One region of the Sphingobacterium sp. WM genome, then DNA from elsewhere that is predicted to be linked to it. Evidence: riboswitches for the same ligand, from Rfam matches in the RefSeq annotation. Region 1 holds a riboswitch; each other region holds the start of a gene.

Region 1 (3,556 bases):
ATACTTAAGACGGTTGGAACTTTATATTTTTTGTTTTCTTTCATTTTAATAAGGCTTTTAACTCCTCTGTTGCCTTTCGGGGATCCGTACTGGCACAAATTGCTGATACTACAGCAACACTGTTTGCTCCAGCAGCAAAGGCTTCACCTGCATTCGTTAGGTTCATCCCACCAATGGCAATCAGTGGTCTGTTGTTCATAGTTTTTATCTCCTCAATACCGGAAATTCCCCAGGTTGTTACCGTATTGGTTTTCGTCGGCGTATTAAAAATAGGACTGAGGCCAAGATGATGAGTCGCTTTTAGTTGACTCGACTTCAATTGCTCTTTATATTCCAAAGACCATCCGATTTTCAGCCGATCAGCATATTTCTCAGCAATTTCTAATGGCTGCTGATCTGAAAGGCCTACATGGATTCCCCAGGCTTCAACTTCTGCAGCAACCTCCGCATTATCATTGATGATCAAAGGAATTTGATAATGATCGGTGATCATTTTTAATGCTTTGGCTTTTTTCAAATAATCGGAAAATGAAATGTCCTTCTCACGCAATTGAATGATATCTACCCCAGCAGAAATTGCCTGCTCGGCAACCCTTAACCAATCCATTTTTGTACAATCTCTTTCTGAAATCACCAGATATAAAGGATAGGGGAAATCAGGATGGATTGGCATATCTTTTTAGTTTTAGATTTCCTAGGATTTGTTCTTTCGCCAGGTTGTATAAGGTGTCATATAGATTTAGTTGCAAAGTTCCGGGACCTTTTGAGATTTTTGCCGCCAGTTCACCAGCAAGACTGGTAATCGTAATTCCTGCCACAGCCTCCTGATAAGGATCATTCCCCAATCCGATAAAGGCTGCGGTAATTGCGGATGCCGTACAGCCTAATCCCGTCACTTTCGTCATCATTGCAGAGCCATTGCTGACCTCCGTAATCTCTTCCTTTGAAATAACATAATCAATAGCTCCGGAAATACATACGATTGCTCCAGTTTCTTTATTTAGAATCTGACCAGCCTGTAGGGCAGTGCTGCTGGATTCTGTACTGTCAACTCCTTTCGAACTTGTATTGTTGAAATTTTGCAATGCCATGATTTCTGAAGCATTACCACGAATAACCGTAGGTTTCAATTGCACAAGAGTCTCCAGGGTTTCATTTCTCAATTTCGATATCCCAGCACCAACAGGGTCTAGAACCCATGGTTTCCCTAATTTGTTTGCTAATTTTGCAGCCTCGATCATGTTATTCGCCCAAGGTTTGCTGATGGTCCCAATGTTGATGACCAGTGAATTACAGAAGCTTAAAACTTCTTCTAATTCCTCTTCAGCATGCACCATAATAGGAGAGGCTCCCAATGCCAATAATGCATTTGCCGTATTGTTCATCACAACAAAATTCGTGATGTTTTGAACCAATGGAGCTTTTGCTCGGACCTGTGTAAGTAAATGATAAATGTCGTTTTCCATTATTTGAAATTTAAATACAATAATGGCTATAGGGAAGGGAATAGGCAATTGGTCTGCCAAGCGCTTATCTGCTTTTCCCTACGCCGGTTTTAACCGTATCAGGTTCAAAGGGACTGTCTCAATTCTATAAAAAAGAATACCCCTAAAGCCAATCAAATATACCCTAAACAATCTGCAAAGTCAAATATTCAAGGTCTTCATAGCTCAGGAATTCAATAGAATCTTAATCCTCAGAATGGTATCCCTGTCTTTTTGCTTTTCACTTTCACTTAATATCTCCCAAGGAATCAAAGAAGGATGCAATTTGAGCTCATCATTCCTGCTTTCCCCAAAATCCCAACCATTGATATATCGATGCGCCATCCAACGATTATGCTCGATGATGGCGAGTGTTTCTATTTCTTCCGTACTGAATGATATCTGATTAGGATCAGCAACTGGCCAATCCTTTTCGGTCAAAAGAAACTTATAGGGAATATGATCGGCCTGTGCTCGGCTTGCATCCTTGGCATCCTCACTCAAGGTTAACCAGTCTGAAGTGTATTTCTCACTTTCTGAACTTGCCCCTGATAGCAATTTTCGATAATCATCATGTATCGCCTGAGCCAGTTTATCCTGCTTTTGACCCGTGATAAATTCCAGGTTGCAGATATCTTCCATCTGCCCAAAAAACTTGATTCGATCTGTGTCGGCGGAATAGTTGATCAATTTTCGTAGTCCCTTTCCTTCAGCATTCAATACATAAATCGGGAAATTGGTATTTTGAGTTTTTTCCAATAATTCCAGTCCCGCATTTAGATTGGCCTGATCCTGATCAAATGCCATGATAAATAAAGTTTGATCGCCTTTATTCATAAGCTCCTCCTTCTCAATCATTTCATTGAATGTGCCTTCAAACTTATGGAAGCGAACTGGAAAGATTTTATCAGCTTTCGGATATTGTTCGCTAAAATAATTTCGGTCTTTATCGGCATGGTCAGAGTATATGGAAATCTGCAAATCATTTTCAACAGAGGTGTGAAAAATCCTCAACGCCTGAACCAACATGGCCTTTGCAAAATCCCCATAACCTAGAAATACAATCTTATTGATGTCTGCAATGCTTTTCCCAACCTTCTGCATATCCAGTGGAATCTGCGAAAAGAATTGACGAGCAAGCATTTTATGGATATTAAAAAATCTTAGCTGAATCTGATTGTTCTGAAAATGGATTCCTGTGTTTTTGACCAAGTCGATTAATCGGGGGTTGCTGATATGTAAAAAACAAAGTAGTTCATTCTGACATTTGGATTTATCATAGATATCCTGAACCGATTCAATGATTTCTATCACCGTTTGCTCATTCTCTAAAAAGACAATCAGGGTGGAAGCACGTTTGATTCCTGCTTCAATAAGGGTATTCTCATCCTCAGCATTTCCGATGATGACTAAATGACCCTGTTTTTTTACAGCATTGATGTCAGCATGCTCGGTTTCTTTTTCAATTGCAATTCCCTGCTTTTGATAGTCATCCTTCAAACTCTTGAATAGCTGTCTTCCTTTTTTTGAAATTCCAATTGAAATCAAATGGTTTTTTTTGAAAGAGGCCTTCATTAGGTTGAACTGTTCCGAGAATACTTTCTGAATAATTTTATAAGCCCCAAAAAGAAGAATCCCAATAGCACAAATTTTGGCAATAATTAATTCTAAAGGAACATTCTCATTTTCAAGACCTGAACCCGAAGGATCACCTCCGAATACAATTTTGATAATTCGATAGATACGATCAGGGAGATATCGAAAGGAGTTGCTCTCAGGAAAAAATTTAGATAAACCTATCCAAGATATGATAATTAAAAAGCATACAAATGCGATTCCCAATAGGCCTTTTTGTCTTCTTGTCAAATTCATTCTTTTACTCGCTTAATTTCTGTTTTGCTTCTTTTAACAGGGATTCTACTTCCGATTTTAATTCCTTGTTTTTGATTTTTATCAACTGCTTCTCTGTGATTTCCACGATTCTTTGTCCAATCAAATGGGTATCTGGATTGCTGCTGAAATAATTCGCTACCATCGCTCTTGCCAAGGGATGATAATCATAGGTAACAGCT
Region 2 (3,556 bases), 1.3 Mb from region 1:
ATAGCACCATCATAAATAGAAAAAGGAATAATAAACAGTGTAGCGATGAGCATACCGGTTGTTACCGCTTGTTTTCCCTCCATAATTTTGGATAATTTAGCCCCCATCATAATATATACAGCCCAAAAGGAACCAGCTAGTAATGCCAAGCCTAAGCCAACAGGGTCAACTCCGTTACTTTTCCAAGGCACAATTAAGAGAATTCCTGTCAATGCCAATGCGGCCCAGATAATATCAGTCCATTTTTTAGAAAGGGCGAATGCCAGGAACAATGGTCCTACAAACTCGATTGTTACACCTAATCCGAGAGGAATGCGCTGAATCGCCATATAAAAAACGAGGTTCATGACCGCAATTCCGACACCATATAACGCACAGTAAAGCCATTGTTCACCACTGAATGTAAGCAACTTAGGACGGTTGATAATATAAAGTAGAATAGCAGATAAACCTATCCTTAAGGTCGTGGTGGCAATGGGTCCAATTGCAGGAAACAACTGTTTGGCAAAAGAAGCTCCTCCCTGAACACAAATCATTGACAATATAGCTGCCACAACAGCAAAATTAGCATTACGGGTCATACTAAAAATGAATAAGGATAATAATTAAATGCTCCCAAAAATAGTCTTTCCAAAGAACTATTGAGACCTTTTTTAATTAAATATTATGTAATGAGAAAGTTTGGGTGGAAAAATTATTAAAATGTTAAATTTAGTTATCGTATTAGCTTGATTATTTGCTATTTGTTAATTTAGAATGGATTCCTAAAATTGAAAAAAGGAGGACTTTTATATGCCAAACAAACCAATCATTTTCTGTTTATTTTTATTTTTTACCCTCTCCTATTCTTTCGCTCAAGTTTCGAAAAGATATACAGGTACTATTTATTCCATAGATAGCACCCTATTGATAAAAAATGTGGATGTGATTAATCTACGAACCCAGCAAATGATTCGTTCAGATTTTGATGGTTCTTTTGGCATTGATGCCAACCCGATGGATAGTATTGCATTTGTTCACCCCCATTGGACTAGGAAAAGTGTGCTTGCACGTGAATTGACGAAGGATATATACCTACAAAAAAAGGCCCTGGTCATTGAGGAGATTGTCATTATGGGGAATACGAAGGCGGCAAAAATCAGGGAATTAGAGCAAATGAAGAAGGATTACAATGTGAAGGGTGGGTTATATTATTCAGGAGAACCGCCTTGGTATCTGTTATTACCATTTGGGATGCCGACAGTGACCTATTTTTATGAAAAGTTCAGCAAGGCTGGCAGAGATGCGAGAAGGTTTGATGCCTTTATGAAACAAGAGATTAAAAACATGGAGGTGGATCAGATTTTTAATAAATCTACGATTACAGATGTTATTCCCATGGACACTGAAGAATTGGAAAAATTCATGGTAGAATATCGACCCGATTTTGAAGTTGCCCAATATTGGACGACTTATGACCTGCATGTTTATGTGAAAAAACATTACAAGGAATTTAAGGAAAAAAGCCCCTCAAAATAAGGCTTAAGGGATACCATAAATTATATGAAGCAAGAAAATTATTTCTTTTAGTTAAATCTATTGACTAACTTGCGAAAGCTTTAGGGGTGTCTGCAATATTTGCAGGCTGAGATTTTACCCTTATAACCTGATCTAGATCATACTAGCGTAGGGAAAAGTAAAATGTCTTCATGGGTGCGTCCTGTACCTATTGTAGCCATTCCTAAAGCATTAATGCTATAAATAAATTAGGAATGCTACTCATCATTAATCATCAAACAAAACATTTCAATTTAGGTTCCTTGAACCTGAAAGAACTAATGGATTTGGAGTTAAAAGGCAAAACCAAAGGGATTGCTGTGGCTTTGAATAATCAGGTAATCCCCAAGGATTCCTGGTCAGATCAACTTTTGAATGACAACGATTCCATACTAATCATTACTGCCACCCAAGGCGGATAAACCCGAAATTTTAAAGACATGACAGAACAAACAATTACAACCCAACCATTTCCCAATTCTAAGAAAGTATTTATTCCAGGGAAGATCCATCCTATTCAGGTAGCGATGCGAGAAATCAGTTTGAATCCAACAAAATTAAGCAATGGAGGTTTGGAGATAAATCCGCCTATCAGCATTTACGATACATCAGGGCCCTACACGGACGAAAAAAGTGAAATTGACATCCGCAAGGGAATCAGCAGAATTCGGGAACAATGGATTCTCGATCGTGCTGATGTCGAAATACTATCAGGTATTAGTTCGGATTACGGAATAGAAAGACTGAATGACCCCAATTTAGCGGATTTACGTTTTTCATATAACCATAAACCAAAGCGTGCATCAGCAGGACAAAATGTAACCCAATTACATTATGCAAAGCAAGGGATTATAACCGCGGAGATGGAATATGTAGCGATTCGTGAAAATCAAAAGATAGAACAGTTACAAGCTGCTACCAAATGCATGGCAGATCAACATTTGGGAGAGAGTTTTGGTGCAAATACTCCAAAATATATAACGCCAGAATTTGTAAGGGATGAAATTGCTGCCGGCAGGGCTATTATTCCAAACAATATCAACCATCCAGAGAGTGAGCCCATGATTATTGGTCGCAATTTTTTGGTGAAGATCAATGCCAATATTGGAAATAGTGCCGTTAGTTCCAGCATTGAAGAGGAAGTAGAGAAGGCTGTTTGGGCATGCAGATGGGGAGCTGATACCATTATGGATTTGTCAACTGGTAAAAACATCCATGAGACGAGGGAATGGATTATCCGAAATTCACCAGTTCCAATTGGTACAGTACCAATTTATCAGGCACTTGAAAAGGTAAAGGGAGTTCCGGAGGATTTAACCTGGGAAATTTTCAAGGACACCTTGATTGAGCAAGCCGAACAGGGTGTTTCGTATTTTACGATTCACGCAGGTGTTTTGTTAAGATACATCCATTTAACGGCAAAACGTGTGACTGGGATTGTTTCTCGTGGCGGGTCAATTATGGCAAAATGGTGTTTATTTCATCATAAAGAGAACTTTTTATACACTCATTTTGAGGAGATCTGCCAGATTATGAAGCAATATGATGTTGCTTTTTCCTTGGGAGATGGACTTAGACCGGGTTCCATTGCAGATGCAAATGATGCGGCCCAGTTTTCTGAGTTGGAAACATTGGGTGAGCTTACCAAAATAGCTTGGAAACATGATGTGCAAGTGATGATTGAAGGGCCAGGTCACGTGCCTATGCATATGATAAAAGAAAACATGGAGAAACAACTTGCGGAATGTGATGAAGCTCCATTTTACACTTTAGGGCCATTGACTACTGATATCGCACCAGGGTATGATCATATTACTTCCGCAATTGGCGCTGCGATGATTGGTTGGTATGGTTGTGCCATGTTATGTTATGTGACGCCAAAGGAACATTTAGGATTACCGAATAAAAAAGATGTGAAGGATGGTGTGATTACCTATAAGTTGGCGGCACATGCAGCAGATCTAGCGAAGGGTCATCCGGGGGCACAATATCGTGATAACGCATTAAGTAAAGCGCGATT
Region 3 (3,556 bases), 870 kb from region 1:
TGCATAATACAAAAAATGTGTAGGAATAGAAAGTTCATTCCTGCAAAAAAATGGGATTATGGTAGAATTGAATAAGAGAAAGGGTATTTATTGATAAAATCACAAATATTTGAAACGTTTCTGACAAATTTATTCGCTATAATATAAACCGAATATTAATTTTGTATTTCATTTAAAAACCATGGGTAAGAAAACAAAGAAAACGGAAGTAGACGTCGTTCTGATTGGTGGTGGTATCATGAGTGCGACGTTAGGTACGTTAATTAATGAGCTAAGTCCAGATATTAATATTGAGATAATCGAGCGTTTGGATGTTGTTGCTGCCGAGAGTTCAGATGCGTGGAATAATGCCGGAACAGGACACTCCGCACTTTGTGAACTAAACTATACTCCAGAGCAAGCTGATGGATCAGTAAAAATTGATAAAGCAATTAGTATTGCTGAACAATATGAGATTTCAAAGCAGTTTTGGTCTTACCTAGTAGAAAAGAACATTATCAAGAATCCTAACCATTTTATCCGCCGTGTGCCTCACATGTCCGCGGTATTTGGTGAAAAAGATGTACAATTCTTAAAAACAAGATTCGAAACCATGACGAAACAAAATTTATTCAAGGGTATGGAATATACTGAGGATAAAACTTTGTTGAACGAATGGGTGCCTTTGATGATGGAAGGACGAGCAGTGGACGAGCCTATCGCCGCTACCAAAATGGACATCGGAACAGATGTGAACTTTGGTGCTCTAACAAAAGATTTGATTACCTACTTGGATGGTAAAGACAATATTAAATTGTCCTTGAATCAAGAGGTAAAAGATATTGACCGTGAAGATGACGGAAGATGGGAAGTTGAGGTTAAAGACTTAAAAACAGGCCAGAAAAGAGAAATCCTAGCAAAATTCGTGTTTATTGGTGCCGGTGGTCACTCCTTGTTATTATTGGAAAAATCGGGTATCCCAGAAGCAAAAGGATACGGTGGTTTCCCTGTGGGAGGTCAATGGTTAAGATGTAATAACGAAGAAATCATTAAACAACACCATGCCAAGGTATATGGAAAAGCATCTGTTGGTGCTCCACCAATGTCTGTACCGCATTTAGATACTCGTTATATCGACGGTAAACAAGCTTTACTTTTCGGTCCTTATGCTGGTTTCTCAACCAAATTCTTGAAAAAAGGATCCTACTTCGATTTACCTGCATCTATTAAGCTTTCAAATATCCGTCCTATGCTTTCTGCAGGATTGGATAACCTACCTCTAACAAAATATTTAATTACTGAGGTCATGAAAAAACCGCAGGATAAATTGGATTCATTGAAACAATTTATGCCAACGGCTAGATTGGAAGATTGGGAAATTGAAAAAGCTGGTCAACGTGTTCAGGTAATTAAAAAAGATCCTAAACATGGTGGTATCCTAGAATTTGGAACTGAAGTTGTATCCAGTGCAGATGGTTCTATCGCTGCATTATTGGGCGCTTCTCCAGGTGCATCTACATCGGTGGCTATCATGATCAACCTGTTGAAAAGATGTTTCCCTGATCGCGCTAAATCCGATTCTTACCGTAAGAAATTACGCGAAATGATTCCTTCATGGGGCAAAAAATTAAATGATGACGCAGAATTGTGTCAATCAACTAGAAATCGTACTTCTGCTATTTTGCAGATAGATAAATAATATTCATAATATCTTATGGGGTGCTAATATGTCTCGCTTCTGGCGAGACATATTTTTAGGCTGAGATGATACCCATTTTCGATGATCCATCGAAATGAACCTGATCCAGGTAATGCTGGCGTAGGAATAAATTATATCCTTTCCCTTGTCTCCATAAGTGCATAATCAATTCAGCGAAATTGGAGGAAATCTTAAATAATATTTTTCATACTTTAAAGGAAACTTCTTGGTTAGAAAGGTTTTCCGTAATCTGTGGTATCATCCAGGTTCTATTGTCCAAAAACAATAAGGTCTCAAATTATTTATTTGGAATCCTTGGAATTATTTCCGGAATGATGGTTTTATTTTCTGCCGGATTATATGCAGAAATTGCCTTACAGATCTATTATCTGGTCATGAGCATCTATGGTTGGTGGTTCTGGATGAGCAATAAAACCGCAAAGGAGCAACCAATATCCTACACAACAAAGACAGAATGGAAAATTGTCCTAACGATTGTCTTTGCAGGCTTCTTATTGTTTTACTTCCTGCTACGAAGTATTACAGACTCAGATGTTCCTGTTTGGGATGCCTGGGTGACTTCAACCGCTTGGGCTGGAATGTGGTTACTGGCAAAAAGAAAAATTGAAAACTGGATTTTATTAAATATCAGTAACCTTTTTGCAATCCCACTTTTGATTCATAAAGACCTCTATCTATTTGCTGCCCTAACAACATTTTTATTCGTGATCGCGATTTTCGGATTCTTTAAATGGAAGAAAATTATGCAATCACAAAACGTAGATCAATTAAATTTCAATTAATGCTTAGTCAAGAACAAATCAATATCATTAAGGAATTACAGCCTTTAGGTATTAAACATAAATCCCTAACAAAGGAGCAGTTAGAGTTTACTTACCGAAATAACTGGTTTAATTTATGGGTTCCCAAAAATTTAAATGGTCTTGAAATGCCATTTCCTCAAGGTCTGGATTTACTCGAAGAATTAGCCTATTATGATGGCGGATTTGCTTGGACAGTAACTTTATGTGCTGGAGCAAATATGTTTGCAGGTTTTATTGACCCTAAACTCTCTGAAAAACTATGGTCAGATCCTAAAATATGTTTGGGTGGAAGTGGAAGAGTCGGAGGGAAGGCCATTGACCTGGAAGATCATTATGTAGTGTCAGGCTTTTGGAGCTATGCAACTGGTGCACCCCATTTAACTCATTTTACTTTTAATGCTGAAATCATAAAAGATGGAGAAACTGTAAAAACAGATTCAGGAGAACCTCTTTATTATTCCTTTTTAGTGCCACGGGAAAATGTGTTGATTGAATATGATTGGGATACCTTCGGATTGGAATGTACAGCAAGCCATTCATTCTCTATTCAGAATCTAAAGGTAAAAAAGGAAAATGCATTTATGCTAGACCCTAACAATAAAACTTCTGCTTCAGCATTGTTTAATATTCCATTTATGCCCTTTGCTGAACTAACCCTTTTGATGAACTATGTCGGGATGTTTAAACGATTCTTAGATCTGATCGAAAAATACTACTTCGAAAAATCTAAAGAGCCTAATTGGGCAGAAAAGAATAGCAAACAAAGATTCAAACAACTTGATCAAATCAGAACAAGCTTTGAAAATAAAGTTAAGGAAGTAAAACATAATGCCGTTTTTCTATGGGAAAAGGCAATTGCAAATGCTGAAGTTGATGCTAGCTTATTCGAGAATATTGCAACACTTTCCAGAGAAATTGCAAAAGATATTCGTATGGATTGTGCCGAGCTTTTACCATTACTCGGAATCAGAGCAGCCCAAAGAGAGAATGAGTTAAATATTGTATTCAGAAATATTTTTACAGCAAGTCAGCATAGTTTGTTGAATGTATAACA
Region 4 (3,556 bases), 940 kb from region 1:
GTACAACAAGGAGTAAGTTAAGCCATAGAAATGGTTATCCAACCATCTTCTTCTAATTAAATCGGTGTCTTCAATAGGTTTACCATCGGATTGAACTGGGGCAATTCCATAGTGCTCCAGATTGTCCATTGGTTTGAATTCTTCATAATAACCTGCTCCACGAGTGTAATGTAAAGCTGTATTAAATATCATCTTCTCAGATTGACGATAAGAATAATTTAAATGAGCATGTGTTTGGGTATAGTTATCAGTCTGATTATCGTAAGTATAGTAATTGTATTTACGATTGCCATTTAAGAATCTATCGCGTTCAGTACCGGAGAGCCAAAGGTTTTCAGCATATTCTTCGATTCGGTAACCATTTTCTTTGAATAAAGGTTCAGCTACGCCATACCAAGCTTGATAGGTCTTCTCTTTACCTGAGAAAACAGTCGCTTTTAGGCTGTGTTTGTCAGTGTAAAGGCCCGCATCAACATACATGGATTTCAGGTTTGAAGAAGCGCGTTCCACATAGCCGTCTGATGAGATCCTGGAGAGTCTGGCATTAAAAGCGAATTTATTGTTAATTAAGCCAGACCCAGCCTTAATAGTGTTTTTCCAAGAGTTGTATGATCCAAATGAGTTATTCAGTTCCAGATAAGGCTTAGTTTCCAAAGCGTCGGTTTGAATATTTAGGGATGCTCCAAATGCGGAGGGGCCATTTGTAGAGGTTCCAATACCACGTTGAATCTGAATACTTTCCGTGCTGGATGCAAAGTCAGGCAGGTTAACAAAGAAAGAGCCCATAGATTCCGGGTTATTCAACGGAATACCATTGAGGGTGACATTGATACGTTCGCTATCAGACCCCCGGATCGTCATACTGGTATACCCGATACCAGCACCTGCATCGGATCCAATAACCACTCCAGGTGTTTGATCCAGTAAATAGGGGATATCCTGACCTAGATTATTTTTATTGATATCTTCCTTGGTTATGGTTTTATATGTTGTTGCAGAATTCTCCTTAGCGCGGGTTGCTGAAACGTAAACTTCTTCAAATTGGAGGACTTGGTCTTTTAATTGAATGGAAAAATTAGCTTGATTTACGGGATTAATTCTTGAAATCTCGGATTTATAACCAATAAAAGAAATTTTTAAGTTATAGAATTGGTTGTTTAAGTTGTCAAAAACGGCGATTCCGTCCTGATTTGTGGATTTAGCCTGGCCATCAATAGCGACGGTTGCACCATTTGCAGAGGCTCCAGATTTGTCTAAAACCCTTACAGTTAACTTTTGTTGAGCAAAGCTCATTAATACAATCAAACATAAGGCTAAAGATGCCCAAAGCTTGTTAAACATAATAAAAAAAATGTTTTAAAGAGTTAAACTTTCTTGTTGAAAGGGGTTACAACAAGTTCTATTTAACCGCCCTATCCCTACGCTGGCATTATCCAGATCAGGTATGTATTTCATGTAAGTTATTGAAATACAGGGTATAATCTCAGCCTGTTTTTGTGTTTATTAACAAGGCACCCCTAATCGATAGGGCAAACATAGGCTTTTGGCTAAATAAAACAAAATTTAAATATATTTGTAACAAATTCGTAATTATTATTTTATTAGTTAAACTCCTAGTATTTTTTTGTAAATTGCCAACATTGCCTCCAAGAGGCTAATTACGCTAACTTTTAAAAAACGGAACTATTAATTTCTTATGAAGTATTACGCTGCTGATGTCGTGTTTCCTGTTGCAGGTCCTGCCATTAAAAAGGGGGTTGTTGCGATGGATGATCAAGGAGTTGTGAAAGGTGTTTTCAATCCTGGTGAAATTGATGAAAATTTGGTAGAGCAATTCAAAGGAGCATTAATCCCTGGGTTTGTGAATGCACATTGTCATCTTGAATTATCCCATATGCTTGGTGTAGTGCCTCGAAATACGGGTTTACCTACTTTTCTTTCTACGGTTATCAATGAACGTGGAAACCATGAAGAGAAGGTTGAAGCTGCGATGGAAGAAGCAGATAAGTTGATGTATGAGAATGGAATTCAAGCCGTTGGAGACCATGTAAACTCAGCCGTAACAGCAAAGATCAAAGAAACAAGTCCTATTAAGTATCATACTTTTGTGGAAGTAATGGCAACGAATAAAGAAGATGTTGTTACTCGAATCGATAATGCCAAAGAAATTGAGTTTCATTTTGATTATAAACACTCCTCAATTACTCCACACGCGCCGTATTCAGGTTCAAAATTCTTATTTAAGACCTTAAAGAAAGCTATTAGTGAAGATAATATCATCAGTATCCATAATCAGGAGAGTGATGAAGAAAATAAATTGTTCCGCTATAATAAAGGAGAGTTTTTAGAATTCTTTAAGAAAATGAATTTAGCAATGGAGGACTTTAGAGCGCAAGCTAGAAATTCATTGCAATCCTTTCTACCTTATATTCCTAGTAAAAACAAATTAATTTTAGTTCATAATACTTATACTTCGATTAAGGATTTGGATTTTGTGGATAGAATGGGTAGGTCCGTATATTTCTGTTTTTGTCCGAAAGCCAATTTATATATTGAAGATAGAATTCCAAAAATTGACAACTTCCTATTAGGTGGTCATGATATCGTTATCGGTACAGATAGTTTGGCATCTAATGATACCTTGGATATTTTAGAGGAATTGAAAGTGATTCATCAGGAGTATCCGGATTTGGATTTCAATGAAACCATCAAATGGGCAACTTTAAATGGGGCTAAGGCATTAAACTTAGAGCATGAGTTAGGTTCATTAGAAGTGGGTAAGAAACCCGGTTTGGTGTTATTAGAAGGTATGGATACTTTCAAATTAAATCCAAAAGTTAAGGTTAGAAGAATTAGATAGTTTCTAATTCTATTTCTTCTTTTACCTTTGTATCCATGAAACATTGGAATATAAGGGTTCGAGGGAAAGTTCAAGGGGTCTTTTTCAGGGCTTCCACGAAGGCCGTTGCTGATCAATTAGGGGTAAAAGGTTTTGTTCTGAACGAATCGGACGGATCTGTCTATATTGAAGCAGAAGGAGATTCCTTTGGTTTAGAGTCCTTACTTGGGTTTTGTCAAGAAGGGTCTGAACATGCCGAGGTCAGCCAAGTTGAGTATCAGGAATCTGATGAAATCAAAGGGTTCCGGAATTTTGAAGTCAAAAAGAAAATCAAATAAGCGTGTCGGTAGTTAAGAAATTTGTCAGCGATACGATGATTTATGGTTTCTCAACCATCTTATCACGAATGCTTGGGTTCTTGATGACCCCTTTCTTTACAGCAAGATTCAACACCTCCATTTACGGAGTTTTCACTAATCTTTTTTCTTATGCGTCCATGCTGAATGCTATTATTGCATTTGGGATGGAGACGACATTTTTTCGGTATCTCCAAAAGGAAGATGTCGATAAAGATCGGGTATTCGACAATAGTTTCTTTATTACCTTAATTACGACAGCCATATTTTTGTTGTCCGTATTTACCTTTACAGAGCCTATAGCATCCTTCATCAGTACGGGTGACAATATTCCAGATTACATATTATACGTCAAGTTTTT

The links. A riboswitch is a leader RNA that binds a small molecule or an ion and turns the genes downstream of it on or off. The one in region 1 is predicted to bind thiamine pyrophosphate.
Region 2: it holds a riboswitch for thiamine pyrophosphate, as region 1 does, so the genes downstream of both, thiS (sulfur carrier protein ThiS) here and thiM (hydroxyethylthiazole kinase) in region 1, are expected to answer to the same signal.
Region 3: it holds a riboswitch for thiamine pyrophosphate, as region 1 does, so the genes downstream of both, pnuC (nicotinamide riboside transporter PnuC) here and thiM (hydroxyethylthiazole kinase) in region 1, are expected to answer to the same signal.
Region 4: it holds a riboswitch for thiamine pyrophosphate, as region 1 does, so the genes downstream of both, PZ892_RS15550 (TonB-dependent receptor) here and thiM (hydroxyethylthiazole kinase) in region 1, are expected to answer to the same signal.

What each region holds. Positions count from the first base shown of each region.
Region 1 is NZ_CP120709.1:2,704,924-2,708,479, reverse strand. It holds gene thiD (bifunctional hydroxymethylpyrimidine kinase/phosphomethylpyrimidine kinase) at 1-44, opposite strand, end outside; gene thiE (thiamine phosphate synthase) at 41-673, opposite strand; gene thiM (hydroxyethylthiazole kinase) at 657-1,466, opposite strand; TPP riboswitch at 1,525-1,620, opposite strand; gene PZ892_RS11560 (NAD-binding protein) at 1,671-3,356, opposite strand; gene PZ892_RS11555 (TIR domain-containing protein) at 3,361-3,556, opposite strand, start outside.
Region 2 is NZ_CP120709.1:1,414,628-1,418,183, reverse strand. It holds gene PZ892_RS06050 (DMT family transporter) at 1-581, opposite strand, end outside; gene PZ892_RS06045 (hypothetical protein) at 793-1,518, shown strand; TPP riboswitch at 1,591-1,689, shown strand; gene thiS (sulfur carrier protein ThiS) at 1,752-1,958, shown strand; gene thiC (phosphomethylpyrimidine synthase ThiC) at 1,977-3,556, shown strand, end outside.
Region 3 is NZ_CP120709.1:1,834,344-1,837,899, forward strand. It holds gene PZ892_RS07795 (malate:quinone oxidoreductase) at 182-1,678, shown strand; TPP riboswitch at 1,685-1,822, shown strand; gene pnuC (nicotinamide riboside transporter PnuC) at 1,858-2,481, shown strand; gene PZ892_RS07805 (acyl-CoA dehydrogenase) at 2,481-3,554, shown strand.
Region 4 is NZ_CP120709.1:3,643,471-3,647,026, reverse strand. It holds gene PZ892_RS15550 (TonB-dependent receptor) at 1-1,341, opposite strand, end outside; TPP riboswitch at 1,399-1,529, opposite strand; gene PZ892_RS15545 (amidohydrolase family protein) at 1,697-2,860, shown strand; gene PZ892_RS15540 (acylphosphatase) at 2,896-3,177, shown strand; gene PZ892_RS15535 (polysaccharide biosynthesis C-terminal domain-containing protein) at 3,180-3,556, shown strand, end outside.